DNA from 4 places in the Pararhizobium sp. A13 genome. Region 4 is predicted to be linked to each of the others. Evidence: riboswitches for the same ligand, from Rfam matches in the RefSeq annotation. Region 4 holds a riboswitch; each other region holds the start of a gene.

The links. A riboswitch is a leader RNA that binds a small molecule or an ion and turns the genes downstream of it on or off. The one in region 4 is predicted to bind cobalamin.
Region 1: another riboswitch for cobalamin. It lies ahead of bluB (5,6-dimethylbenzimidazole synthase); the one in region 4 lies ahead of WI754_RS29495 (ABC transporter substrate-binding protein).
Region 2: another riboswitch for cobalamin. It lies ahead of WI754_RS10075 (aromatic ring-hydroxylating dioxygenase subunit alpha); the one in region 4 lies ahead of WI754_RS29495 (ABC transporter substrate-binding protein).
Region 3: another riboswitch for cobalamin. It lies ahead of WI754_RS18865 (CbtB-domain containing protein); the one in region 4 lies ahead of WI754_RS29495 (ABC transporter substrate-binding protein).

Annotation. Positions count from the first base shown of each region.
Region 1 covers NZ_CP149510.1:3,376,267-3,383,394, forward strand. The annotation lists gene WI754_RS16670 (autoinducer binding domain-containing protein) at 149-886, shown strand; gene WI754_RS16675 (acyl-homoserine-lactone synthase) at 1,086-1,730, shown strand; gene WI754_RS16680 (DUF2865 domain-containing protein) at 1,970-2,989, shown strand; gene bluB (5,6-dimethylbenzimidazole synthase) at 2,999-3,691, opposite strand; cobalamin riboswitch at 3,735-3,948, opposite strand; gene WI754_RS16690 (SDR family oxidoreductase) at 3,989-4,810, opposite strand; gene WI754_RS16695 (phytanoyl-CoA dioxygenase family protein) at 4,899-6,092, opposite strand; gene WI754_RS16700 (LacI family DNA-binding transcriptional regulator) at 6,197-7,128, shown strand, end outside.
Region 2 covers NZ_CP149510.1:2,089,766-2,096,893, reverse strand. The annotation lists gene WI754_RS10090 (DUF982 domain-containing protein) at 1-235, opposite strand, end outside; gene WI754_RS10085 (hypothetical protein) at 881-1,045, shown strand; gene WI754_RS10080 (hybrid-cluster NAD(P)-dependent oxidoreductase) at 1,242-2,330, opposite strand; gene WI754_RS10075 (aromatic ring-hydroxylating dioxygenase subunit alpha) at 2,332-3,576, opposite strand; cobalamin riboswitch at 3,693-3,891, opposite strand; gene WI754_RS10070 (DUF6656 family protein) at 4,248-4,850, shown strand; gene WI754_RS10065 (diguanylate cyclase) at 4,869-5,930, opposite strand; gene WI754_RS10060 (L-threonylcarbamoyladenylate synthase) at 6,145-7,122, shown strand.
Region 3 covers NZ_CP149510.1:3,849,838-3,856,965, reverse strand. The annotation lists gene WI754_RS18895 (FAD-dependent oxidoreductase) at 1-324, shown strand, start outside; gene WI754_RS18890 (DUF1194 domain-containing protein) at 361-1,158, opposite strand; gene WI754_RS18885 (glucoamylase family protein) at 1,319-2,608, shown strand; gene WI754_RS18880 (hypothetical protein) at 2,752-2,886, opposite strand; gene WI754_RS18875 ((2Fe-2S)-binding protein) at 2,953-3,504, shown strand; gene WI754_RS18870 (CbtA family protein) at 3,515-4,285, opposite strand; gene WI754_RS18865 (CbtB-domain containing protein) at 4,480-4,656, opposite strand; cobalamin riboswitch at 4,703-4,965, opposite strand; gene WI754_RS18860 (EAL domain-containing protein) at 5,231-6,997, shown strand; gene WI754_RS18855 (LysR family transcriptional regulator) at 7,019-7,128, opposite strand, start outside.
Region 4 covers NZ_CP149512.1:172,064-179,191, forward strand. The annotation lists gene WI754_RS29485 (multidrug effflux MFS transporter) at 1-729, shown strand, start outside; gene WI754_RS29490 (SDR family oxidoreductase) at 887-1,681, shown strand; cobalamin riboswitch at 1,762-2,009, shown strand; gene WI754_RS29495 (ABC transporter substrate-binding protein) at 2,044-3,102, shown strand; gene WI754_RS29500 (iron chelate uptake ABC transporter family permease subunit) at 3,099-4,154, shown strand; gene WI754_RS29505 (ABC transporter ATP-binding protein) at 4,151-4,915, shown strand; partial or broken gene WI754_RS29510 (VOC family protein) at 5,223-5,679, shown strand; gene WI754_RS29515 (LysR substrate-binding domain-containing protein) at 5,786-6,151, shown strand; gene WI754_RS29520 (VCBS domain-containing protein) at 6,913-7,128, opposite strand, start outside.

The sequences.
Region 1 (7,128 bases), on a different replicon from region 4:
CTGGCTCAATCGAAACAACAAAACCGCACAAAACCACTATCTTAGATTGACAACCCAAGAAACGATTTATTAACCAAAGATTGTACTGGACAAAGAGTAAAAACCGTTATCATGGTAAAATACCTTTAAATCACAGGGTATTTGCAACATGACTGACCAACGGGCATTCTTTGACCTGCTGGACATTATGGAAAACGAGAAACTCGTTGAAGCAAAACGGTTTTTCGCCCTGATGCGCAGCACTTTCAGTATTGCAAATCTGCTTTACGTCGACGTTGAGATCTTAACGTCGGGATTCGTAGTACATAGACTACACCATACCTACAGCGCGAGCGCAGTCAGAACTTATATCGATGAAGGATTTCTCCGGATCGACCCGATCTTTCGGTCGGCCATGGGCAGCATCAGGCCGGTGGACTGGGCGACCGCCCGCAAACTTTACCCCGAAAACGAACCACTCTTTTCCGCGGCTGCCCATCATGGACTCGGCGTCAATGGCATCACGCTGCCGCTTGCCGCGCCGACGCGCCGGCTGGCTTTTCTAGCGATCCATGCCGATGTCCCGGCCGAGGAATGGCCGGCCTATAGACGCTGCCATCTGCGTGATTTCCAGCTGCTGGCCAATCTCTTTCATGCCTCCCTCCTGGAGAACGAAAACAGGGTCGAGCTTTCGAACCACGACGCCGGGTCGCTCACCAATCGGGAGACCGAAGTGCTTGGCTGGGCCGCTGCCGGCAAAAGCTATTGGGAAATCGGCACCATCCTCGGCATCTCCGAACGCACCGTTCGCTTCTTCATGACCAATGCCCGGCGCAAGCTGAATGTCGTGTCCAACGCACAGGCCGTCGCCCAGGCCGTCCGGCGCGATCTTATTCCGACCTTCTGACTTCACCGAAGCGGCCTCATCCAAGGCGCCTCCAACCCGTTTCCTGTCCCGCAATCGCCAGCTCAGTGCGTCCAAAGGGACGCACTGGATTTCATCACATATTGGCGTGCATTCGAAACCTGTCACTACCGACAGTTTTGCCGATCGCCGATCACTGACAGCATTTGCTCCTCGCATTCGAGATCACAGGAGCAAAAAAATGATCAGGATTTTCAACCGCAACAGCCGCAAACAGTATCCCCAGGATATCGACGCCATGTTCAGGCTGCGCAAGCGCGTCTTCCACGATCTCCTGAAATGGGATGTGTCGGTACGCGGCGATTGGGAAATCGACCACTACGACGACGCCAATCCACTCTATGTGCTGTCCTACTCCGACCAGACCGGACGCCTGTGTGGCTCTCTGCGACTGCTTCCGACGCTTGGGCCCAACATGCTCGACGACACCTTCCCCATTCTGCTCGGGGGCAATCCGGAGGTTCGCGATGCATCGGTGTGGGAGTCGAGCCGTTTCTGCATCGATCCAGAGATTTCGCAGGATCGCGGCTCCAATCAGGTGACGATCGCCGCGGCGGAACTGATGTGCGGCGTCGGTGAACTCGGGCTGTCCTCCGGCCTCAGCCACATCGTCACCGTGACGGATGTCTTCCTCGAGCGGATGTTCCGCCGCATGGGTTGCCCCGGCGAGCGCATCGGCGAACCGCAGCACATCGGTTCGGTCTATGCGGTCGCCGTCGCCTGGGAAGTGACGACCGAACTGCTGGAGACGATGAAAACTGTCGCTCAAATCGGCGGACCGGTCCTGGAAACGCCCATGTCGCTCGAAACCGCCCGCGCCGCCTAACGTCGGCTTCCGGAGGGCCGCGACCGCGGCTCTCCGGCCACATCGGCGGAATTTCCCGGGCTCGCGTTAACGCTGGCAAGCGGACTGCGTTGCGCCTCTTTCGAATGGCGGTATGATAGGCAATGGCTTGGAGCGCGGCAATAATCCGCCGCGCCCGATAGAGTGCCGGTTCGCTCAGACGAGAGAAAACAGTGATTTTCCGTTCGGTTCGCTTCGCGGCGCTTATCGCTCCGCTTCTCATGGCTATGACGGCCACCGCCGACGCCTCGACGGTGTGCGAACGGCTGAATGCGCGCCTGTCGAACCTGCCGAAGATCGTCGCCTCAAATGCTAATCTGCGCGACTACACCGGTGCAATCGCCCGGCAGAACCTTGATCTGCGCAAGGCGCGCAGCGACCGGCGGCGTCTGGGGTGCAGTTCCGGCAGCGTGATCATTGTCGGCGATCCGAACGAGGAGACCTGCGAGGCCCTCGACAGCAAAATCTCACAGATGGAAATCAAACTCGAAACGCTGAAGGCCCGCCGCGAATATCTGGTGACCGGCGGCGACAGCGAAATCAGCCGCCGGCGGATCCTTACCGCGCTCTATGTCAATCGGTGCTTCGAAGAACAGGATGAAACGCTGGCCGAAGCCGAAGAGCCGGAAACGCACCGCAACATCCTGAGGGATCTGCCGCCGATCAGCGAAGGTGACCCGGCCTTGCGCGGCGGTGCCGACGTATCGGATTTCACCCGGCCGGGCGCTGACGACGGCGGCCTGCGCACGTTGTGCGTTCGCACCTGCGACGGCGCCTTCTTCCCGATCTCGTCCGGCGCCACCCCCGCCGATTTCCAGCGCGATGCAGAGACTTGCCAACGCCGATGCCCGGGTGCGGAAACGGCACTCTATTACCATGCGCTTGCGACCGAAGAGACCGATCAGATGATCTCGGCCTCCACAGGCGAGCCCTATCTCGAACTGCCCACGGCCTTCGCCTACAAGACCCGTGACCGCAGCCAGCCCGGCCAATGCGGTTGTGCGCCTGCCCGGCAGACCGCCACGAACCAGAGTGTGCCGGACGACGGCAGCGGCATTCTTGAGATCAGGCCGCGCAAGGCTGACAAGACGGCAGCAAAGGCTGCCATCGCAGACCGTCCCTACGATCCGCAGAACAGCAAAGTGCGCGTTGTCGGGCCGAGCTTCCTGCCCTCCCACAAATCGTCGATCGACCTGAAACACCCGACCGGCCCCGGATACCAGCCGCAGCAGACCAACTGATTAGAGCCTCTACCTGGCCGGCTTGACACCCCAGGCGTTGGCGAAGACCAGCTCGTCGAGCGCCAGTCGCTGCCGCCAGCCTTTGACGGCCAGTTCAGGTTCCGCATAGAGCTGATCGACATAGCCCAGGCAGAGCCAGGCGATGATCTCGATGTGATCGGGTATGCCAAGAACGGCCTTGACGTCGCGCTCGTGGAAAATGCTCACCCAGCCGACGCCGACGCCTTCCGCCCGCGCGGCAAGCCACAGGTTCTGCACGGCGCAGACCGTCGAAAACGCGTCCATGCGCGGATTGTGCGTCCGGCCGAGAACGACCTTGCCGGCACGGGTCGGGTCGCAGGTGATACAGAGGCTCACCGGCGCCTTGCGGATGCCTTCCAGCTTAAGCGAGCGATACGTGTCGCGCGCGGCGCCATCGAACATCAGCGCCGCCTCCTCATTGGCACGCTGGAAGGCTTCGAACACCTTTTGGCGTCTGTCTTCGTCCCGCACGACAATGAAATTCCACGGCTGCATGAAACCGACGGAGGGTGCGCTGTGGGCGGCGGCAAGCAGCCGTGCGATCACATCGTCCGGCAGTGGTGTCGGAAGGAACTGATCGCGCACGTCACGGCGTGTCTCGATGGCGCGGTAGACGGCGGCGCGCTCGTCCGGTGAAAATGCCTCCGCCCTGACAAGGCGGTCTTGCGGTTCCGTTTGCATCGTTTGATCCCCAACAATGCGAAACCTCCCGCCGTCCGCGCGGGGCTGGTCTATCTCGTCAGGCCGGTCTTCTGACTGCGGATCAACCCGCCTTGCCGCCTTCCCAAATCACATGAGGATTCAGTGGCAGAATTCTGAAAATATTCAGAAATTCATTCTAGCAAGGCCGTCCCCGTCACAGCGTTGGGCACGTCCCGGATTTTCACCGGATTCCCGATTCTCCCGCTTTCGCGGGCACCTGAACCAAACCGATAAAGGCACAGCGGGCCGCCGAATGCAAGCGGCCCAACGTTCTCCTCACAGGGCGGCAACCGGATGTGGTGAACCGTCATAAGCGCCCCAGATCGACTGATCGAAGCAGATCACCGAGCCGGTTATCAGGCCGGATTCGGCCGACGACAGATAGGCACAGGCCCGCGCCACCTCGGCCGGATCGACAAGACGACCGAAAGGCTGGCTTGCAGCCGCCTTCTCCAGCCAGTCGTTGGCAGCGCCATGAAACTCGCGCTGGATGCGATCCTCACCTTCCGACGCCATCCACCCGATGTTGAGCCCGTTGACGCGGATGCGGTTGCGCAACACCGCATAAGCGGTGTTCTTGGTCAGTGTTTCCAGCGCGCCCTTGGAGGCGCAATAGGCGGAGATGAACGGCTGCCCGGCCTTGGCCGACATCGAGCCGATATTGACGATCGTCCCCTCTGTCTTTTCCCGGCGCATCACCTTGATCGCCTCCTGCATCAGGAAGAACGGCGCGCGCACGTTGACGGCGAACATGCGGTCGAACAATTCCGGGGTTGTATCGAGGATGGTGCCGCGATCGGTAATCGCAGCCGCATTCACCAGCGCATCAACGCGGCCAAACTGCGTATCGCAGGCAGCGACGACCTTGCGTGCGTCCTTCACCTCTCCGAGATCGGCCTGTACATACACCACCTTGGTACCCGCAGCCCTACCGATCTCGGCCGCCTTGGCCTCGCCTTTTGCGGCATTGCGGCCACAGATGACGATGCCAGCGGCGCCCCGTTCGGCAAACAGCGCCGCGATCGTCGCTCCCAACCCTTGGGTACCGCCGGTCACAATCGCGATCTTGCCGTCAAGGCGGCCATAGTCGTTGCTCATTCCGTTTCCTCCGTTTTGAAATGGCGATGATGCAGAAAACTTCCGTCCGGAAACCGGACGGAAGTTTGACATGCCGGGTGCGCCGGCGTCAGCTCAGTTTCTTCTCCGCCTGTGCCGCAAGCGCGCCAGCGAAGGCCGCCGCCTCCCACCCGCCGGCCAGCGCCTCATGCATCAACTGCGCCTGCGTCTTCGGCGCCAGTCCGCCGAGCGGCGGATCGCGGTCCAGATTGGTCGGGAAGGAATAACCTTCCGCGCAGGACGCGATCGCGTTGGCCGCCTGCGCGTCAGATAGCCGTCCATCGGCCAGCATGGCTTTCAGGGCCGGATAGAGCGTTGCACTCATCCGCTCGCGGTTGACCGTCTCCATCGCCCGACCGAAGGCGGACGAAACCTGCAGCAGATTGGCGACACGCTTGATGTCGGCCGAACGATTGGTGCCGGCAGCGTGGAAAAGCGCCGGATTAAAGAACACCAGATCGCCCTTGGACAGCGGCAGTTGCACGTGGTTCTTATCGAAATAGTCGCCAAACTCCTGTCGTTTCAGGGCCAGATAACCCGGCACATAGGTCTGGCTGTAGGGCATGAACAGCGTCGGACCGCTTTCGAGCGGCATATCGCAATGGGCAACCGCCCCCTGCAAGGTGAGCACCGGCGACAGCCGATGCACATGGGCAGGAAACTGCTCGATCACGGCCGATGTCTGGAAGCCGAGATGGTAGTCTCGATGCGCCGATTGCGCCGCACCACCCGGATTGACCCGGTTGACCTGCGCCGTCATCTGGTAGCTCGGCCCGAGCCAGGCTTCGCTGACCAGCGCGATCAGCGTGTTGCCGTAATAGGCCGCGAAATTCTCCGGATCCTTGAGGCAGTGCTTTTCCAGCGAATTCCAGATCCGGTCATTGGCGCCGGGCTTGGCAAAATGGTCGCCGCCTCCGGTATTGGTGCGATGCTGCTCTTTGATGATCTCGTCGAAGACACCGCTTGCCGTATCGATGACGCCCGTATCCTCGAAAGCCTGCTTCAGGACGATGACGCCCGGGCCCATCGCGAAGGCCTCACAGATCTCCGCGAGCACCGCGCGACGTCCATCGTCTGTTTCGGCCGCCTTCAGAACACTGGCGCCGTCATAGATCAGCACATTTTTCTCGACGCTTGCCGCATGCTGATAGTCGCTGAGCAGCGTCCTCCGCTCCACCTCGCGTCGGAAATCCTCCAGATCGCAGGCCGCTTCCGTTAGCCAGACCCGATCGGCGCGCTGCCTCAGAGCATTGTCGGTCTTCATCCTTTTTTCCTCCCACTTGGTGCCGTTCGATGGCCCGACTATACGTGGTGGAAAAACCTGATATAGAGCAGAAATCCATCAAAACACCATCAGAGCAAGACCAAATGGCGCATGAGTTTCTGGTCAAGGACATTGCCTTCCAGGCAGGCCTCAGCACCGCGACCGTCGATCGGGTGCTCAACGGTCGGCAAGGCGTGCGCAAGCAGACCGAAATGCGCGTGCGTGCCGCCATCCGGGAACTGGAAAAGCAGCAGGCCGGCATGGAGGTTCAGGGGCGGAAATTCGGCATCGACATCGTCATGGAAGCGCCGGAGCGATTTACCAACGCGGTCCGTGACGCCTTCGAAAGCGAGAGCCTCACCTTCCTGCCGACGATCTTCCGGTCCCGTTTCCATTTTGCCGAGACGGTGCGGCCGCACGAGATCGTCCAGCTACTCGACCGCATTCGCCTGCGAGGCACCGACGGCATCGTGCTGAAAGCGCCCGACGTTCCCGATATCAGCGCCGCCGTCGTCCGGCTCGAACAGTCCGGCATTCCCGTCGTGACGCTGGTCACCGACCTGCCGAACGCGCCGCGCACCGCCTATGCCGGGGCGGACAATAGGGCCGCCGGAGAGACCGCCGCCTATCTGATCGGCGAGCGGTTCGCTGGAAGTCCGGCAACCGTGCTGGTGACGCTGTCGAGCAGCCGGTTCCGGGGCGAAGAGGAGCGGGAGATCGGTTTCCGCCGAACCTTGCGCGACCGCTACCCGTCGATCGGGATCGTGGAGGTCAGCGAAGGGCTTGGCCGCGACGAAGCAACCGGCGCACTCGCGGCAGAGGCCCTGTCCGCCAATCCGGGCATCAACGCCGTCTATTCGATCGGCGGCGGCAACCGGGCGGTGCTTGCCGCTATTGCTGAGGCCGCCAGGCCCTGCACCATTTTCGTCGCGCATGATCTCGATGCCGACAATCTCGATCTGCTGCGCAGCGGACAAATCCACTTCATTCTGCATCATGATCTGAAAGCCGATGTCCGCACGGCCTTCCGCGCGAT
Region 2 (7,128 bases), on a different replicon from region 4:
TGTCGGCCTCCAGGCACGCGGCAATAAACGCCTCACGGGCTACCGCCGCCGGCGTCATCCGGCTCAGGGCTCGCCTGCAGGACGACACGGCGCGATCGTAGCGTTCTCCTCGCTTGAGCGGCCATTCGTTTTCCAGGAAATCAAGGGCTTCGTAGACGCTGCTGAAGGTGCGGTCCAAACCGGAGCGCAGGGTCACTTTCAGGGGATGGGTCCACGGAACATCGCGAATAGTCATCTTTTTTCCTCCTTTTTGGCTACCTCTTCACGGGTATCGGAGGATAATATTGGCAACGAAATAAGTTCGTTCAAGAGGTGCTTCAGCCCTTCAAACCAACCGGCGATCAAATAATCAAAGGCCCCTTCCTGCGTAGAAAGGGGCCAAAGGCATACGTTCTGAAATCGGCGCAAGATACTTCTCTCTTGCGTCTTTGATTGTACTAAATTGGTAGGCGCCAACAAGTAACGTTTTCCGACAGAAGGTCTCCTGCGCGTTACCGAAGATGTCGATAAGTGCGGGAATTTCGTTGCTGCACGGGTGTTCAATGCCGAATCAAGTGCGCGGCGGACAGATTGGAAATTTTCGGCGTATCGCCGGCGATGGCGACCCGACCGGGCGGTTCGAAGGCCGTCGACTGGTTTATTGCCAGACCGTCGGATTTATCAGCTTTTGCATGGTGCGTCCGACGCTGGGAACCACATCCGAACCCGCCTGAGTGCCTCGTTCGCCTTGCCGCTGGGGCATCGAAAAACCGACGCGGCCCGGCTCATCATCCCGCCTTCCCCGGGAGACAACCTGACTTGCCATCAAAGATGATTTGAGACAGAGTCCCGGTATGGTTGCTCTTGAGGTTTGGGCAAGCTGCCATGAATGGAGAACATCATGCGTATCAGATCCCTCATGGCTGTTGCCGCAATCGCGTTCTTATCACTGTCTGGATGCGCGAGCACCGGCACCGGCAACACAACCTATAGCCAATGGCAGGGCGCATACCCTGAGCCTGATTTCGGCGCAGTCGATTCCGGCGGCGTGCGCATTTTGTACTAAGGCGCATCGCGTCAAAACAGATTAAGGCGATGCGCCTTTCATCTCTGTGTTTATGCATGTCGCCCCCCGAGGCCCGGGATCGTCATTCCGAGCGTAGGCCGGTTGCGCCGCTGTCTACCGAGAGCCAAGCGCCTCCCATCGCATGGCATTTCGTTTTCCGAACGTCAGTAGCGAACGTTCGTAAAAACCCGGTGGCTCACGCCTCGATCTGCACGTCCCCGAGTGGCCGCGAACAGCAGGCGAGAATGTAGCCTTCGTCGATCTCGTCATCGAGGATGCCGCCATTGTGATGCATCTCGACTTCGCCGGAGACCTTCATGACGCGGCAGGTTCCACAGAGGCCACCTTCGCAGGCGGCACCGATGCGAACGCCGGCAGCGCGGGCCGTCTGCAGGATGGTCTGCCCGGGCTGGCACTTGGCTTCCTTGCCGGCCATGGTGAAGGTCACGGTGGAGACGGCTTCGCCATCGACCTCAGCCCCGATCGCGAATTCCTCCGCAGCCGGCGCTGCAGCCGGCTGGAAGCTTTCCTCGTGATAGCGGTTCATGTCGAAGCCAACGCTTTCCAGCATCGACTTCACACCGCGCATGAAGGGCTCCGGACCACAACAGAAGACGGTCCTGTCGCGGAAGTCCGGCGCAAGCAGTGCGAGCTTCGAGGTTTCGATACGGCCGCGCAGCCCGTGCCAGCCGTGGCGCGGCGCATGCGTCTCGACGATGAAGCCGAGATTGAGGTTCGGCATGTTGCGGGAGATGTTCTCGAGTTCATCACGGAACAGAAGGTCGTCCGGCTGGCGGGCGCAGGAGAGGAAGGTGACATCCGTCTGCGGCGCGCAATCGGCCATCCAGCGGGTCATCGACATCATCGGCGTGATGCCGGAACCGGCGGAGATGAACAGGTATTTTTCGCCCGGATGGCGCACGAAGGAGAAATCGCCGAGCGGGCCGAAGGCCTTCAGCTTCATGCCGGGTTTCAGGCTTTCGAACATCCAGCGCGTGCCGATGCTCGATGCCTGCGCCTTGACGGTCACGGCCACCGTGAACGGCCGCGACGGCGTCGAGGACAGCGTATAGGTGCGCATCACCGGATCGTCCGGCGTCACCGGCAGTTCGAGCGTGACGAACTGGCCCGGCACGTAGCGGAACCAGCTGTCCTTGTCAGCCTTGAAGCCGAAGGTCATCACGTCCGGGGCTTCGGCGGTGACGGAGATGCATTCCAGAAGATGCTGCCGGTCGTTGAACGGCTGCAATTCGTCGAAGTGCCGGAAGGATGAAGCAATCGTCATGTCAGGCAACCCGGACCAGAGGGGTGGAGGCTCCGTGCAGGCGATCCTGCATGAAATTGACGTACCATTCGACGAACTGCATCACGCCGCCCTCATGTTCGGGTGAATAGGGGCCGGGCTGATAGGCAGGCGAGCGGATGCCGAAGGCATTTTCCTCGACGATCTGGCGATCCTGATCGTTGGTTTCCGTCCAGACATGCGTCAGTTCTTCGAGGTTGTAATCGACACCTTCGACGGCATCCTTGTGCACCAGCCACTTGGTGGTGACCTGGGTCAGTTCGGGCCCGAGCGGCAGCACGCGGAAGGTGATGGCGTGGTCGCCCAGGATATGGTTCCAGGTGCTCGGATAGTGGAAGAGCAGGAGCGTGCCGATATGGCTCTGGCTGACATCGTCGGAGAGTTGGCGCTTGACGGCGCGCTTGCCGGACATGGTGTAGCTTTCGGCATCCTGGATCAGCGGCATGCGGGCAACGCGGAACTGGCCGGTCGGCGACATCCTGAACTCGCTCGGCAAGCCTTCGGCTTCGGATTTCGTCCAGTGCTCGGCAATGATCGGGTCGTCCTTGGCGCCCTGCACGCCGGTCGCGGTCGGCGCTTCGGGATAGGTGCGGCAGAGTTCCGGGTGGTTGGCGGCGCAGTGGTAGCACTCGCGGTTGTTTTCCCAGACGAGTTTCCAGTTGCCCTTCTCGATGATCGTGCTCTCGAAGGCGACCTTGGTGTCTTTCAGATTGTGCGGCGTGACATAGGACGACACCATGTCGCGCATCGGCTGGAAATCCATCGGCTCGTCGGCGAGGCAGATGAAGATATAGCCGCCGATGGTTTCGCAATGGATCGGCTTCAGGCTGTGCTGCGCCTTGTCGAAATCCTCGCCCATCTGGCGGGCGAAGAGCAGCTTGCCGTCGAGCTCGTAGGTCCACTGGTGATAGGGACAGACAAGCTTGGCCGACGAGCCCTTCTGCCCGGCGCAGACGCGCGAACCGCGGTGGCGGCAGGAATTGTGAAGCGCCCGGACGGCACCCTGGCGATCGCGGACGATGACGACCGGATAGTCGCCGACCTGAACGGTAAAATAGTTGCCGGCCTTCGGGATTTCGCAGTCATGACCGATGAACAGCCAGTCCTTGTACCAGATCTGCTCCATGTCGAGCTTGTAGAGATCGGGATCGGTGTAGAAGGCCTGCTCCAGGCTGTGCCCGTCGCGGCGGGTCTTGAGTTTGCGGAGGACTTCGCTGCGGAGATCCATGTTCGTTTCCTTGTGCTCGCCACTTTTCGGTTGAGCGGACAGGAAAGGAACCACCACCGCGCCGGGAGTGCGCGTGGATATACTGGTTCGCCTTCCGGCTGCCCGCCGCAACCCAGACATCAATTTCGCCACAAGGCTGGTTTCCGGGCTCAGGAGCTGTCCTTTCGGACCATCGCGGCGCCTTCCCGGATCTCTCCAGTGGCCTTTTGCCGAGGTTTCGCTCCACCACCGTTGCGGGGGCAGCGCCGGATTTCGACCGGCTTCCCAATTCTCCGCCCTCCCTATAAAGGCGGCACCTTGAGTGTTTTCATCTAATCTGCCGATGCGGCCGGACAGCCGCCGATTAACGACATCCGGTTCCAGAATGACGACACACGCACAGTTGGTTTTCCAGGTGGCCGGAATGGCTATTTTATAAGCAGAAACAACGATCTTTCCTGATTTTTCGGCAGATGGCGCCTTTTCCGCCACACACTGCCAAATTCTGTGCAGCGACTGTCTTTTTGCGACATATTGCGGCGCGGCAACCCTCGTGAAAGCGCAAGCTTCGCACCATCGGGGGCGGCTAATGCTTGGAAAGACTGCGTTAACTCTCGCAATGTAGCTTCTCCTCATAAACGTTTCCGCCGCGGCATGTCCGCGGCACTCCGACGCAATCCTGGTGCAGGCCGATGCCAAACTTGAGATATTTCGACGCTGCTGCCGTCAAGAAACCGGTTCAATCGCCGAAAACGGCTGTTCATACCGAATTCCTGCGCACCGGGCGCATCAACCGGCCCCAGCAATGGAGCGTCGAGGAAAAGCGCTACCTGACCCACCAGGAAGTGGCCGCCCGCACCGGCCGCAGGCTTGAGGCTGCCGGAGCCGTAACGCATGAGCGTATCAACGGCTTCCATGCCTCCATCCGCTTCCCGAAGCTGATATTCCATCGCACGCTTTCGGGCAGCCCGCATCTCGGCTATTGCCACGTGACCACGGCGCGGACGAAGTTCGCCAAGTTCGACGATGTCCGGTGGTCGTTCTACATCGCCAACTTCTTCTCCGACATCGGCGACGACGAGCACTTCTTCGACAAGATCAAGATGGGCTATTCGCGGATGTATTTTGCCGTCGCGACAGAACTCGACGCGGAGGAAGGCAAGCTCACGCTCAACCGCACCGTCCACGACAACGGCCTGCTGTTTCGCACCCGCGATCCGAAAAAAGCCTTGAAAAACGTGCTTTTGCTTGGCGCCTGCAATGAACAGCTTCGCAAGATCATCAACAGCCTTTGACGCTTTCGCGGCAGCCGCCTATCGCTTGTAAATCAGCCAGTCCCGCCCTGCCGGCTGCTCGTCCTCGCTTTCATGAACGACGGTATAATCGCCGCCCTTGGCCTGTGCCTTGGCAAGCGCCTTTTCGGCAGTTCCGACGAGATCGAACGCATTGCCGGCACTATGCGACATGCACACGCCGACTGAAAGCGTGACGCTGCCAAGGCTGCGACCGGTTTTCGGGTGCTTGAAATGGACACCGCGCAAAGCCGATCGCAGCAGCGCCATGAGGCGCACGACCTCCCGCTCCTCTCCCGCATTGATGAGGAAGCCAAAGCGGACGCCGTCGAAACGTGCCGCCAGTTCGCTTGGCGGAAAGGCCTGCTGCGTGATGCCGCCGATATGGCGGGCGAGATGATCGGCGATCGCGGCGGCCTGTTCGCCGGAGAGCCGCTGGCTGGTATCCGGCTCGGCGATCGCAACGCCGCAGGCAAGCGGCAGATCGGGGTCGGCGTAGACCTTGGCCAGCGCCTTGTTGAAGGCGCGGCGGTTGGCAAGGCCGGTCATCGCATCCGAGAATTTCGTCGCCTCGAAATCGGCAAACTCCTTCTGGACGCCGGCGATAACATTGGATTGCGCCGTGACACTCTGCTCCAGTTCGGCGTTTTGCGATACCTGCCGCTCGGTTGCCCGCTTCAGAGCCTGGATCGAGTTCTTGAGTGCCGCCTGGCTTGCCTCATCCGAAACGACGAGCGCCTTCGACGCCTCGCCGATCAACCGGCCGTAATCGTCGAGCGAACTCTTTTCGCGTGACAAAAGGTTCATGAAATTGCTCATCTCGTCACGCACGATCGTCGTCGAGCGTGCAAGAACGCTCGCCTCATGGTGATGGGGCAGGTATTTGCGGCCGAGTTCGTCGAGTGCGGCCTGCGACTTGTTTTTGCCGAGCGCGATGAAGTCCCGCACCAGTTCCGGGTTGGCGCCCGCATAGGCCTCGTAGACCAGTTCGTAGTTTCTCGGGACAGCGTCGATGCCCATCTGGTGCATGGCGGTGGCGATGCGCAGGGCAAGGTCGTTGGGCATGGATTTCTTGTTGGCCATTTGCGCTCCGGCAGGGTGTAGAACGCAATGGCTAGCATGTCCAACTTTCAGCTCCTCTAATAGAAGCTGTCGCATTTTAAGAAATCTTGAAGCGGGCTGTATCGATCGGGCACAGTCAGGGCTCGCCGAATGCGCTTGGCAATGTCCCGCGGAGCCCTGTAATAGAAACCGCAAGGCCCGCCTTTCGGACGGCCCATCGACTTTTGGAACCTGCATGACCCTCATCATCGACACCAGGACCGAACCGGAGCGCGCGTTGGCGGTGGCTTGCGAAACGCTGGCCCAAGGCCTGCCGGTCGCGATCCCGACGGAGACGGTCTATGGCCTGGCGGCCGACGCGACAAACCCGGACGCGATCAGCCGCATCTACGAAATGAAGGGCCGCCCGCGCTTCAACCCGTTGATTTGCCATGTCGCCGACTTTGACATGGCGCGACGTTATGTCGATTTTGATCCGATCTCTCAAAAGCTCGCCGAGGCCTTCTGGCCGGGGCCGTTGACGCTGATCCTGCCGATGAAGCCGGCAAGCGGCGTTCATCCGCTTGCCTCCGCCGGCCTCGACACGCTCGGAATCCGCATGCCGGAAGGTTTTTCTCGATTGGTGATCAAACGCTACGGCAAGCCGCTGGCAGCCCCCAGCGCCAACACCTCCGGCAAGATCAGCCCCACCAGCGCCCAGCATGTCGAGGCCGATCTCGGCGGCAAGCTGGCGTTGATCCTCGATGCCGGGCCGGCCGAAATCGGCCTGGAATCGACGATCATCAAGGTCGACGGTGACGAAATCCGGCTGCTGCGGCCGGGCGGGCTCGATGTCGCCGATGTCGAGAAACTGACCGGCAAGACGGTCCTGCGGCCCGAAACCGCGGGCGCGGCGATCGAGGCGCCGGGCATGCTCGCCTCCCACTATGCGCCGGGCGCGGCGGTGCGGCTGAACGCGGCGGATGTGAAGCCGGGCGAGGTACTGATCCGGTTCGGCGGCAAAGCTCTGCCGGGAGAGGAAAATGCGACGCAGGTGCTCGATCTCAGCCCGTCCGCAAGCCTGCGCGAGGCGGCCGCCAATCTTTTTGCCTATATGAAAAAGGCCGATGTGTCCGGCGCCGCGACCATCGCATTCGGACCCATTCCGAATGAGGGGCTGGGCGAAGCGATCATCGACCGGATCGAACGCGCAGCGGCGCCAAGGACGGCATGAAGACAT
Region 3 (7,128 bases), on a different replicon from region 4:
TCCGAAATCATCCGCCGGCTCGTCGCGGCGCTGGGCAGCGAGGCTGGAGACTATACGGATTTGCGGATGCGCGACTGGGTCGACGATCGTTGGAGCGGCGGAGGCTACAGCGACGTCATCACCGACCTTTCAGCCTACGCCGCGGAAGCGATGATCCGGGCCGGTGCACCGCCCGTCCATTTTGCCGCCTCGGAACTGGCCCCGTCCTTTCCGGCCTACATCGAAGGTGCGATCGTCGCTGGCCGCGAGGCTGCCGAGCGCGTGCTGGCGGTATTGCAATCAGAAGGCCAACCGGCAGGCGCCACCAACGCATCGGGGTCGTAGGCGCCCTTAAGGAAATGTCGTCGGACTTGGAACTCTCTACCGGTCCAGTTCGGGATAGACCCGATCGAGGATGCTGGGGCGCAGTTTCTCGCCGATCAGGCAGTCGGTGGAGGGAGGGGCCTGGACTGGAACGACCTGTTCCGCTGGTTGCTGGCGGCTCACCTCCATGACCAGTTTTTGTCGGATCGCCACGGCGAAATCCTCCGATCGGCGAACGGGCAGCACAAAGGAACCGGGTCCGCCGATGACGCAGTCCGCGTAATACCGGTCCAGCGAGCCAGCGCTGCCGGACGGGCGGATGATGATGGCGAGGCCATTGATGACGGTGCCGCTCGCGACCGCGGCGTCGCGGGCCGGGTCGACCGGCGGGCCGAGATTGTTCGGGCCGTCGCCGGACACATCGATCACCCGGCGCATCGCATCATAGGGGTTGGCGGCGATGAGTTTCGAGGCAAAGGCGATGGCGTTGGAAATCGACGTGCCCCGTCGCGTGTAAACCGGCCGGGCGGCGATACGTTCGGCGAAAGCTGCGGCATCCTCGGCGTCATCGATCAGCTGCCATTCGACCAGCGACGTTTCGTTGACGTTGCCGGCCCACTCGAAATAGCTCATGACGATGCGGCCATTGAGGCCGGCGCTTACCGCATTGATGAATTCCGCATGGCGCAGGGCTTCCACATATCCCATCCGCTGTACGCGCGCTTCCTCGACATCCATGGAGCCGGACATATCGACGGCGAGCACGAGCGCGACATCAACCTGTGGGCTGCTGGCGGCCGGGGTGATGGCGGCTGCGCCCGAAAGACTTAAAAGCATCGCGAGTGTCGTGAACATCATGTCATCCAATCACTGCTGCCGGTCTTAAGAAGCAAAAAGTGTAGCACAGGTCATCCGTCAGGCGATCCTTTCGCATAGTGGCGAGTTCAACAATCGGTGATTTGCCGAAGCAGATGCCTTGTGGTGAAACTTGCGGTTGATGGGAGTGCTTGACGAAATGCTTTTGAAAAACGACACCGACGCGGTCCTTCTCGACCGGTTCCAGCAAGCGGCGTTCGGTTACTTCCTCGAATATGTCAATCCGGACAACGGGCTCATCGCCGATACGTCTCTTCCCGGCGCCCCGTCCAGCATTGCGGCGACAGGTTTCGGCCTTTCCGCCTATCCGGTCGGCGTGGAGAGAGGCTGGATGAGCCGGCAGGATGCAGCGGCTAGGACGCTGGTTACGCTGCGTTTCTTTGCCGAAAGCCCGCAGGGGCGCGACAAGAATGCGACGGGGTACAAGGGGCTCTATTACCACTTTCTTGACATGAGGACCGGACAGCGGACATGGCGCAGCGAGATATCGCTGATCGACAGCGCGCTTTTTCTCGCCGGCGTGTTGACGGCCGCCGCCTATTTCAACCAGGAAAACGAGGTCGAGGCCGAGATACGATCCTGCGCGGCCATGCTTTACGCCCGCGCCAACTGGGCCTGGGCGCTCGATGGCAAAGGGGCATTTTGGCTCGGCTGGAAACCACGGAGCGGTTTTCTGCCTTATCGGTGGGAATCCTACAGCGAAGCGATCATCCTCTACGTGCTGGCGCTTGCCTCTCCCTCCTACCCGATCGGCAGGGAGAGCTACGATGCCTTTGCCGGGAAATTCGACTGGATGACGGTGGAGGGAAAGCCGTTCCTCTATGCCGGACCGCTGTTCATCCATCTTTTTTCGCATGCCTGGATCGATTTCCGCGGCATTCGCGACGCGGCCGTCGCGGCGAAGGATACAGACTATTTCGAAAACACCTGCCTGGCGATTACCGTGCAGCGCGACTATGCGATCAGCAATCCCGGCGGTTTTGCCGGTTATGGTGCCGATATGTGGGGGCTGACATCCTGCGACGGGCCTTTGCGGCCACGCCGTCTGCAGGATGGCCGCCACCAGGATTTTTCCGGCTATACGGCCCGCGGTGCGCCGTTCGGACCGGATGACGGCACGATCGCGCCCTGGGCGCCGCTCGCCTGCTTGCCATTCGAGTCGGAGGCAGCGATCTCGGCAACAGGCCATATCGTCTCGACCTATCCCGGGGTCATCGAGGAGGGGCGGTTTCTCGGCAGCTTCAATCCGAGCGTTCCCGGAAAGACGGCCGAAGGATGGCTCAACAATCGCAGCGTCGGTCTTGACCAGGGCATCCTGTTGATGATGATTGAAAATCATCGCACCGGCCTCATCTGGAACCTGATGCGAGAATCGCCAGCCGTCCGGCGCGGCTTGAAAAGAGCGGGCTTCTCCGGCGGTTGGCTTTGAGATAAACGGGCCGCCGGCATAGAAAAAGGCGGCGCCCTTTGGACGAGAACCCAGATACCGGCGGTTGGCCGGCTACTCCTTGGAAAGAGGATGCGCAAGCGGCGATGGCCTGGCAGACGCAGCGATTTCCGCAGGTCGTGGCCTCACTTGCCGGCGACAGCGCGGATTTTTCCTTGGTGACCGACATATGGCGCAAAGACAGTGCCGAGATCGCCGATCTCTTGGACTATCAAGGCCGGTTTGCCGCAGGAATGGATGATCGCACGAAGGGTGCTCATCTGGTCGCCTTCTACAGCCACCAACTCAGCATCGCTGCCGGTACCATCTATCTGAGGACCGGGCTGGTGCCGGATCTCGATCCGGGAAGCCTTGCAATCCGTTTTGAACCGTATGCCCCGAAAAAAGCAGACGAGATTGTGCAAGTTTACCCATCCGATGCCCGTCGCTTTCATTTTCGCTTTCGTCATTTTCGCCAAGGCCCTGACGGGGCATCCTTGTTTCACGACAGCTTCGTTGCCAGCCTTGCGCCGGTTGTCGAAACGGTGAAGGCCCGCACCGGTTTGTCATCGGTTGCGCAATGGCGGCTGGCGGCCGACGGCATTGCCGGTGCGTTTCTCGAAATGGGCGCGGCATCGGCGCAAGAGGAGCAAGCGATGGCTTCGGCGCTCGCTATCGTCAACACGGAAGGCTCGCCGCTGTCGTCAAGCGCATTGCGGTATCAAACGATCGCCGCGAACGTGGATGGTGTGCCGGTCGAGCGCGTATTTCGCCTGCGAAGCGGCTGCTGCCTGTATTACCGAACGGATGGCGGGACCTTTTGCGATGTCTGCGTACTTCTCGACGAGGAGACGCAAAAAAGCCGCCTGCGCGCTCATCTCGAACGCGCAGGCGGTTAATGTTGCAAGCCTATGCCGATTTCAGGAAGCGGTCGTTGATATAACCCGAGACCAGCCCGAGCACGATCCACGAGGCGAGGGCGGTTGCCAGCGCGGCGACCGCGAATTCGGCGCCGAGAACGGCCGGAACCGGGCTCGAAATATCCGCAGGCTGCGGCGCGCCGTAGATATGCGGCACGGCGAGCACTGCCAGGCCAACGATTTTCGCAATGATTTCGGGGCGCAGTGCAAGCATATACAGGCCAGCTCCGGAGAGTAGGACTGTCGCTATCCACCATATCTGCCGGTCGTGCAGGTCGGCCGCCGGAAAGCCAGGCAATTCTGGCGGGAGGCCGATTGCGGGCAGCATGTGGACCGCCAGCCAACCGCAAGCGCCCCAGAGGACACCGTTGCGAAGCGTGATGGGATAGCCGATCAGCAAGCTGATGCCGGTCAGCAACAGGCTGAAACCTGTGCCGGTTACGAGATTGGCGAGCAAGGTTCCTGAAAACCGGCTCATGCCAAACATGATGCCGCCTTCGTCTTCATGCTCGCCCTCATGGGCGTATGCCGGTGTGATCGGCGAGAATGCGGCAAGTATTTCGCCGATCGCTGATGTCGACCCAAGTGATGAATGCTGTTGACCCTCGGTGGTGGCGGGCTGTTCCGCGGCAGGCTCCTTGCCTTCATATTCTTCAGCATGAAGGATGATGGGAACGACCCGCGCAGTCTGCGCTACGGTCGTGAAGACACCCGCGATCAGTCCAGCCACCAACGCGGCCAGAAGCGTTTTGACAATCATTTCGATACCCCCGGGTTCAAGCCGAGCGGATGCACGTCAACGCTCTCTGGCTTGCTATGTTTGAAATCCCCATGGCAAATGCCGCCCGGTGCCGCAGCACGGGCGCATGCTCTGTCGATGCGTGGTTTCGATGGAAACCCGCGATCCGCCGTCAGATTGAATGCGAAAAGCGCGTGGCTTCCCACATCAGTCGATCAATGGCAGGGAAAACCGTAGGAGTGGCGAACGTCGTGCGCGGTATCGTGCAGCACGGCGGAATTCGCGAGACCGGCGCCGAAAACCAGGAATCCGCCGATCAGAAGGGCGAGGATACCGGCGGTGATGCGGTCGTTGAGGGAGAGCGGAACGCTCGAAACTGTAGACGTAGCCATGACAACCTCCGTGATGGCGCGTGGGAAATTTCCCACCAAATGGGCACCATGCCCTTTATCAACCGGCAGGTTTCCTGGCTCGCGGCGTCAGGTGCTTGGCACCAGTGAACCTGTCTCGCCTTCCCAAGGTGCGGGACAAGGCCCGCCGCCGCAGTGGCTTTTGCCGGTTGACCGGCATGACAAACTCTGACCGCTCTACAGTCGCGGGGTCGGCCGTGATTGAGATGCCCAGTGTGGGTCCATCCGTCACGTTCCCATTTACTCCCCGGAAGCGTTCGCTTCCAAGGAACCAATTGATCCGACGATGATTATGATGTCCTCCGGCTCGTGTCAATTCGATGATGCGACCTGCGATGCCGCTTTGCCGTCGCGATTGCCGAAGTTCGCTCGCAGGTCTATCCTTCTGAACTAGGGAGCAAGTGCGTTGGTCGATGCCGCCTACTTTAAATAACACCGAATGGTTGCTTGTATTTCTGGTTACATTTCGCGTTTTGCGAGGGCAATAGTTCTTTAGGAACCTTGCGGCAGAATACCGCGCACGTTTGTATGTGAAGAAACATTCATAGAGAAAACAATGAAAGCGGCGCGGTCCGAACAGGAATTTCAGAATATTCTTCGCAGGCTGGAGCTCGCGCTCGACGCCTCGCGGATCGGCGTATGGGAACACGACACGCAGAAGGATGAAGTCGTCTGGGATAAGCAGATGCACCGGCTCTATGGAACCGGCCGGACAAACAAGCGCGTCAAGGCGGCGTTGTGGGCCAAGGCGATCCATCCTGATGACCGGGAGCAGGCAGAGTCGGATTTCAACGACGCCATCAAGGGCAAGGGCACCTATTCGTCTGAGTACCGCATTGTTCTGCCGGACGGCAAACTTCGTTATCTCCGCTCCAGGGCGCATTGCTTCGAAGAAGACGGAAACATCACTTTCATCGGCGTCGAGTGGGACGTGACGGCGGATGTGCTTCTCAATCGGGAACTGCAGCGGCAGAAGGCCATTGCCGAAAAACGCGCAGTTGCTCTCGAGGCGAGCGCCCGGCGGATCGAATATGCGGCCGAACATGACTACCTGACCGGGCTGCCGAACCGCAGCTTCTTCGATCGCCGATTGGCGGAGCTTTCAGAGGATGCCGGGCTGGAAAAGCTGGCGATCCTCCATATCGGTCTCGACCGGTTCAAGCAGATCAACGACACCGCCGGTCATTCGGTGGGTGACAATGTGCTGAAATCCGCGGCCAGCCGGATTGTCGCCGCATTGCCGAATAGCGCCTTCGTCACCCGCATAGGCGGCGACGAATTTGCGGTTCTGATCGCCAATTTCGACTCCATCGAAGATTTGAAGACGGTTGCCGAGCGGCTGGCACAACAGCTGAAGCAATCGATATGGCACAATGACGAAGTGTTGCGCACCGGCGCGTCGATCGGCCTGGCGTCCGCCAGCGGTAGAAATATCGCCAATCTGCTCGCCGAAGCCGATATCGCCCTTCATCGCGCCAAGAAACTTGGCCGGGGCAGGGTGGAGGTCTTCTCGGCGCAACTCAAGGCGCAGCTCAACAACGAGCGCCGCGTTGCCAAGCAATTTGCGCGCGGGCTGGAGAAGGGAGAGTTTGTTCCCTTTTACCAGGCGCAGGTCGATGCCAGGACACGCCGTATCGTCGGCCTGGAGGCTTTGGCGCGGTGGCGCCATCCGAAACGCGGATTGCTGTTGCCGGGCGAATTCCTCACCGTCGCGGGAAATCTTGGCGTGCTGGACGACCTGGACGCTGCAATTCTGAAAGCGGCGTTGAAAGACCGGCGAGCCTGGGCGCGGCAGGGCGTACGCGTTCCACGGATCGCGGTGAATGTCTCGGCGGCGCGGCTGTCCGATCCGCTTCTGATCGACGACTTGCAGCAACTGGATGTCGAGGCGGATACGCTGTCATTCGAGTTGCTGGAGACGATCTTTCTCGACGACAGCGAGGAAGGCGTGCTTTCCAATGTTGCCGCGCTGAAGGGTATGGGCATCGACATCGAGATCGACGACTTCGGTTCCGGGCACGCCTCGATCATCGGGCTGACGAAGGTGAAACCGCGGCGGCTGAAGATCGACCGGCGCCTGGTATTTCCGATCACTACGTCGCGCGAACAGAAGCGACTGTTGCGGTCGATCGTCGACATCGCCAAGGCGCTCGACATCGAAGTTGTGGCCGAAGGGGTCGAGACGCTGGAGCATGCCAAGCTTCTGACGCGCCTCGGCTGCGATGTTCTGCAGGGTTACGCGATCGCCTATCCGGTCTCGGGGGCCGAGATGCTGGCCAGGTTGATGGAAACGCAAAACAAGGAACTTGCCGTTCAGCTATGATGGCATTTCCGCAGAAGGCGTCTACGAAGCCAGCAGATCCTGCATCACGCCGATAATGCGGCGGTGCTGGTGCGCGTGACGCGTGCGGATGCTGGTCGCGGCATAGACCGCCTGCGGAATGGTGGGAGCAT
Region 4 (7,128 bases):
GGCTGGCGCGGCGTCTTCTGGGCCGTCATGGCTGCCTCATTCGTTGGCCTTATCCTTCTTGCGACGCAATTGCGGGAAACCCGCCCGAAGGCGCATCGCGCCGAGAGCAGCCTTGGCAGCGCCATGGCGGCCTACGGTGTGCTCTTGAAGGACAGGAACTTCCTGACACTCACCTTCATCGGCGGGCTCGGCATCTCAAGCTTCCTCGTCTATCTGGCGAACTCGCCTTTCGTGCTGATCGACCATTACGGCCTGACGCCGACGCAATACAGCCTTGCCTTCTCGATCAATGCCGTGTCGTTCTTCGGCGTTTCGCAGGCGACCGGCTGGTTCGGCGAGCGTTTCGGCCTCGTGCGCGTCATGCGCGTCGCCGTCACCGCTTTCGCGCTGACCATGGCAACGATGGCCATCGTCATGAGCCTGGGCTTCAACCAGCTGCCCGTGTTGGCTGTTTTCCTCTTCGTCGGCTATGGCTGTCTTGGTCTCGTGATCCCGACGACGGCGGTTCTGGCACTGGAGGATCACGGCGAGATCGCCGGCACGGCCTCGTCGCTGATGGGAACGTTGCATTTCGTCACGGCCGCGGTTGCCATGGTGGTCGCGTCGGTCTTCTTCGATGGCACCGCGGTGCCGATGGCGATGGGGATAGCGCTGTGCGCAGTCGGCGCCCTGTTGCTGACTCAGGCGACGATCGGCCGCCGCCGTGCGGTGGCTGCTGCAGCCGAATAACCGCGGATCATCGATCGCGAGGAATGCCAGAGGCCCGGGCGATGTTCCGGGCCTTTTTGCGGGTGGGTCGTAGGCGGTTGTCCAGCTGGACAATTCTGGTCCGAGCGTTATCTCGCTTGCGGAATGAATGACGTGGGCCGGAAACCGAGGGCGACGCATGGCTGGCGAGCTGAACAAATGGCAGGGGATCCGGATCCCCGATCTCGACGGAAAAGCAGTTCTGATCACCGGTGCATCGACCGGCATCGGCGCGGCGCTGGTGCGCGCGTTTTCTGCCCAGGGCGCAAGCGTCGCGATCCACTACAATGAGAGCCGCCAGGCGGCAACCGAACTGCTGGCGAACGTCGAGGCCGCGGGCGGCAAGGCGCTGCTTGTCCAGGGCGACTTATCTGCGGATGGGGTGACTGAACGGGTGGTCGAGGAGGCAGCGGGTCATTTTGGCCGGCTTGACGGGCTGATCAACAATGCCGGTGGCATGCTCGGTCGCGTCGCGACTGCCGAAATGAGCGATGCGCACTACCAACGTGTGATGGATCTGAACGCCCGTTCGGTGCTCGCCGCGACACGGGCCGCACATGTGTGGCTGCGCAAACAGGGCGGTTTCATCATCAACACGACGTCGATCGCCGCCCGCAATGGCGGCGGCAATGGGGCCATTCTCTACGCGGCCGCCAAAGGCTTCGTATCGACCATCACCCGCGGCCACGCCAAGGAATTCGTCGGCGACGGCATCCGCGTCAACGCCGTGGCACCTGGCATCATCTCGACGCCGTTCCACGAACGCTACACCAGCCCTGAAATGCTTGATGCGCAACGACGTACCGTACCGATGGGCCGGGTCGGTTCGCCGGAGGACTGCGTCGGCGCCTATCTCTTCCTGGCATCGCCCATTTTGTCCGGCTACATTACCGGCCAGATCATCGAGGTCAACGGCGGCCAGTTGATGCCTTAGGGTGCGCCGATGCTTCAAGACTGGTCAAAATCGCGCGGTTGACAGCGGTGTCGTTCGCCTTGACGCCGCCGCCGCGCTCGGACTACATCATTGCCGACGGTTCCCCGATGGATGACTTCGAGGGGATTAATAGGGAACACGGTGCGGAAGACCCAACAGGGACCAAGACCGTGGCTGCCCCCGCAACTGTAAGCGGATTGCCGATCGTCCTTGTGGCGCCTTTTTGAGGCGCCATGCCACTGCGAGAACCCCTTCAGGTTTCGCGGGAAGGCAGACGCAAAGCACATATCCGCAAGCCAGGAGACCTGCCGTCGAAAGCAAGATCCACCATCCCGGGCGGGGTTGCCCGGAAAGGAGCCATGATGATTGATTTCGACCGCCTTGCCGGGCGCTTTGTCGCCTTTTCCCGTATCCTCGCGCCGATTTCCGCAGTAGTCGTTGCGTTGGGGAGCCTTTGCACACAAGCCGCGGCTGCGCCGACGCGCTATCCTCTGGAAATTGCCAATTGCGGCCAGACCGTCCGCTTCGAGAAGCCGCCGCAGAAGATCGTCTCGATCGGTCAGGGCATGACCGAAATCCTGTTCTCGCTCGGCTTGGCCGACAAGATTGCCGGGACCGCCGTCTGGGTCGGTCCAGTGCTGAAAGAATATGAGGCCGAAAACCGGACGATCAAGCGTCTTGCCGACAACGATCCGAGCTTCGAATCCGTCGTCGGCGAGCAACCTGACCTTGTCGCGGCCGAGTTCGAATGGCATGTCGGAGCGCAAGGGTCGGTCGGCAAGCGCGAGCAGTTTTCAGGCCTCGGCATCAACACCTATGTCTCGCCGGCCGATTGCGTCGCCAAGGTCAACACGGATGGCGGCGATGGCGTGCGCAGGCAACTCTTCACGATGGACCTGATCTACCAGGAAATCCGTGAGCTCTCGGAAATCTTCAACATACAGGAGCGCGGCGATGCGCTGATCGTCGACCTGAAAAAGCGGGAATCCGACGCCGTCGCGTCGATCGGTGGCAAGCTCGGCGAGATTCCTGTCGTCTTCTGGTTCTCGAGCAAAGAAGTCGCAGGCGACGCCTTCATCGCGGGCAAGAACAGCGCCCCGGCCTATATCCTGAAGACGCTGGGCGCCAGGAACGTCGTGACGACCGAGGAGGAATGGCCGCTGGTCGGCTGGGAAACGATCGCGGAGGCCAATCCCTCCGTCATCGTCATCGCCACCATGGACCGCCGGCGCTATGTGGCAGACGATCCGGCGGTGAAGATCGATTTTCTGGAGAAGGATCCGGTCACCAGCCAGTTGGATGCGGTCAAGAACAGGCGCTTCGTGCAGATGGATGCGCAGTCGATGAACCCGACAATCCGCACGATCGATGGCATCGAAACCCTGGCGCAAGGCATCAAGGCGTTCGGGTTGTCGCAGTGACACTTGCGGCTATCGGTCAACCGGTGGTGACCCGTCAAAGATGGTGGGCGCGCTTCGCGCTTGCCATCCTGACGCTCGTCGCACTCGCCTTCGTGATCAGCCTCGCCGTCTCGATCGGCGAGATCTCCATCCCGCTCACCACAACCGGCAAGGCCGTGGCCAACCGGATTTTCGGCGCGTCCTTCGAGCTCAGCCGCATCCATGAGGGTATCGTCTGGGACTATCGGCTGAGCCGCGCGCTTCTTGCCGCGAGCGCCGGCGCGGCCCTTGCGCTGTCTGGCGCGACCCTGCAGGCGCTGCTGCGCAATCCGCTGGCCGAGCCCTATGTGCTCGGCATTTCCGCCGGCGCATCCACCGGGGCGGTCGCGGTGATGATCCTCGGCTTCGGCTATGGCGTCCTGACGTTATCAGCCGGCGCTTTCATCGGCGCAATCATTGCCTTCATTCTCGTCTCGGCTCTGGCGGCAGGAGCCGGAGGAGGATCGGACCGGATCATCCTGGCCGGTGTCGCAGGCTCGCAGCTTTTCACCGCGCTCACCTCCTACATCGTCACGACATCGGCCAATGCCGAGCAGGCCCGCGGTGTCATGTTCTGGTTGCTCGGCAGCCTTGCCGGCGTGCGCTGGCCGGATGTCTATCTGGCCGCTCCGGTCGCTCTGATCGGTTTTGCGGTGTCGATGTTCTATGCCCGAGCGCTCGATGCCTTTACCTTTGGGATCGACGCTGCGGCGGCATTGGGCATTGCAGTTAACCGCGTCCGCATGATCCTCCTCGGCGCAACGGCGCTGATGACGGCCGCCATGGTCAGCATCGTCGGCTCCATCGGCTTTGTCGGACTGGTCATTCCGCATGCGGCACGATTCCTCGTCGGTCCCTCGCATGGTCGCCTTCTGCCCGCGTCGGCGTTGATCGGCGCGATCTTCATGGTCACCGCCGATATTGCATCGCGCATCATCATTCCGCAGCAGATCTTGCCGATCGGCGTCGTCACCGCAATGTTTGGCGCCCCGGCCTTCGCGTTCATTCTCTACAAGGCGAGGAAGCCGGTTTGAGCATTTCCGTCCGTGACGTCCATTGGTCAACCGGCGACGAGATGATCGTCGACGGCATCAGCATCGACGTGGCACCCGGCAAGACGCTTGGCCTGCTTGGCCCCAATGGGTCGGGCAAGTCCAGCCTCCTGCGTCTCATCTGCCGGTTGCGTAACGTCAAAAGCGGCGTCATTTCGCTGGGAAATGCCGATATCGCCGCAATGTCCCGCCTCGATATTGCCCGGCGCGTCGCTTTCGTCGAGCAGCAGGCAACGACTGACGCGCAGGTGACGGTTCTTGACGTGGTACGGCTCGGACGCACACCGCATCGCGGCCCGCTCTCGCCCTGGAGTGCCGCGGACGATGCGGCGGTAAATGCCGCTCTTTTCCACGTGGGCATGCCCGGTCGCGCCGGACAGCTTTGGCATACGCTGTCCGGCGGCGAGCGCCAGCGGGTGCATATCGCCCGCGCATTGGCGCAGACACCAAGCGAACTGCTGCTCGACGAGCCGACGAACCATCTCGATATCCAGCATCAATTGGAAATCCTCAAGCTGGTGGCGCGGCTGCCGGTGACCAGCATCGTCGCGCTGCACGATCTCAATCTGGCAGCGATGTTCTGCGACAGCCTTGCCGTGCTGCACCAGGGCAAGGTCGTGGCTGCCGGCGCGCCGGAGGATATTCTGACAGAAAGGCTCATGACCGAGGTTTTTGGCGTGTGCGCCCATATCGAACGCTCAGCCTATCATGGCCGGTACCATGTCCAGTACCGGATCGACTGATCGGCATCGCTTACAGGGTCGTCGAATATTGATATATCTGTCAATTCAATGACTTAGATAAGTTCCATAATTCCCATTAGATGTGTTATAACATCACCCATATCACCATTTCTTCAAACGGGATGTTGACGGCATTCGCACCCATAAAGTCCATATTTGCCCATCAAGGCCATCCAAGCATACCTAGACTGAAACGCTACTCCAAGTGCGACCATAACCAGTGGGTTGACCGATGGACTCTCGCTGGCAAGTATGGCTGCGACATTATGCTTGGCCTCGCGCGAGCCCACACACGTCAGGAGAACTCATGTTTGACCACGTCGCATTCGGAGTCAGCGACTATGCAGCGAGCAAAGCGTTTTTCCTCAAGGCACTCGAACCGCTCGGCGTCGCTGTTGTCCTGGAGGGGCCGCTCGGTGTCGAGCTTAGCCCAAAGGGTGGTGTGGCTTCATTGTGCATGCGAACCGCTCGGCGTCGCTGTTGTCCTGGAGGGGCCGCTCGGTGTCGAGCTTAGCCCAAAGGGTGGTGTGGCTTCATTGTGCATGTGCCAAACCGAGGAGAAGCCGGCGCATCTTCACTTAGCGTTCACGGCGGAGAATCGCCAGCAAGTCGAAGCTTTCTATCGCGCGGCTCTGGAGGCGGGTGGCAAAGACAATGGTGCGCCTGGTCTGCGCCCGCACTACCACGCGAACTACTATGCAGCTTTCGTCATTGGTCCGGACGGGCACAACATCGAAGTGGTTTGCCACGAACCCGAGGTCTGACCCTTCCATCGAGGGCGAACTTCGGTCGCTAGACGCGTCATAAACGGCAACGCACAGGGTAAGTTCTCTCACAGGGGCGACGCAATCGCAGCCCGGAATCCGGTACATGACGAAGGCTGAGATCGGTGAGAGTGAAGTCGTCCAGCATGCTGCGAGTGAACCGTTTATCCGATACGATCCTGCTTCCTGGGGAGGGCGTATCGTTGCGAAATACATGGAAGCGTCCGATCTTTCCCCCGATGTGGTCTGCGATCTTGATGCGCTTGAGACAATCGCGATCCTGGTGGCGCAGGGGCTTGGCAATGCCCTGGTTCCGGCATGGCAAGGCCTGGTGCCGCAAGGATTCAACCTGGTGGTGGCATCGTCCGGCACCGCTTTTTCTCGCAATATACTGTTTTTACAGGCATCCGTTCCCGCACGACCGAAAGCTGTGAATTTTCTCAGACAACTACTACAACATGGTGGCGGCTAATCGGCCCTGATGCCAGCCAAAAGAATTGTCACCCGCACCAAATTGTCGATAAGTTCCGAACTATTTTCCCAGCGAAACCTCGGCACAATTAAGCAAGCTGCCAAAAGCCCGGATACCAGGCCAACAGCCGACAACGGCAGCTTCAGTTTCAACTTGCCATTTAAATACAACTATAGGGATATCCACCCTCGTGGATCGATTTGCACTTACCAAGGGAAAAGGCCGCTCAAAACGGCTTTCATAGGCGGACAATCTGGCGTTATGATTGAGATGTCGGCAAAAACCTTCGGCGCAACGCCAATTTGGTATGTGAAGAGAATGTGCGCTTTAAGTTCCAAAGAGTGCGGCTTCGGCTCTGTAGCTGGGTGAGTGAGTGATGCATTCGCCCACTAGCGCAGGGGTTCTGGCGTTACTAGGCCAAGGCGGGGTGTTGCACCTGCGATTTTGCAGCGTTTGTTGCTTTTGATCTCCGCTCGTGTCGCTACAGTTGGTAACAATGTTGCGCCTGTCCTCTACCGGGGCAGATCTGCAAAGACTATGAACAACACATTATATCCACGCATGCCGGTCGAAACATTCATCTCAACCGGCGAACGAACGTTTCTGGCCTACCTGGCCAAACCACTTGTGGACTCGTTCCAAGCGCGCCTTCCGGGAGAGATAGGCCCGCCCCGCCTCCTGGATATCGGAAGCTTGGATGTGAAGCGGGCGCCGGATTAATCCGGCGCCCGCTATCACATTGGAGCCTGCGGCTTTCAGCGTCAGACGAAGTGGAAGCCGTCCGCTGGATTATACGCGACCACGGTCCGGCCAGTGCCGTCGTCGGCTAGCGTGAAAGTGCCCGTATCGTAAGCGCCGATCAGGTGGAGTGTGGCATCATGAGTGCCGTCCGAAATGAGCAGCGTTCCTCCACTCCCATCCTGGTTTGCCTGATAGACAGCGGATGTTCCGGTGCTGAACCAGATATCTCCGAGATC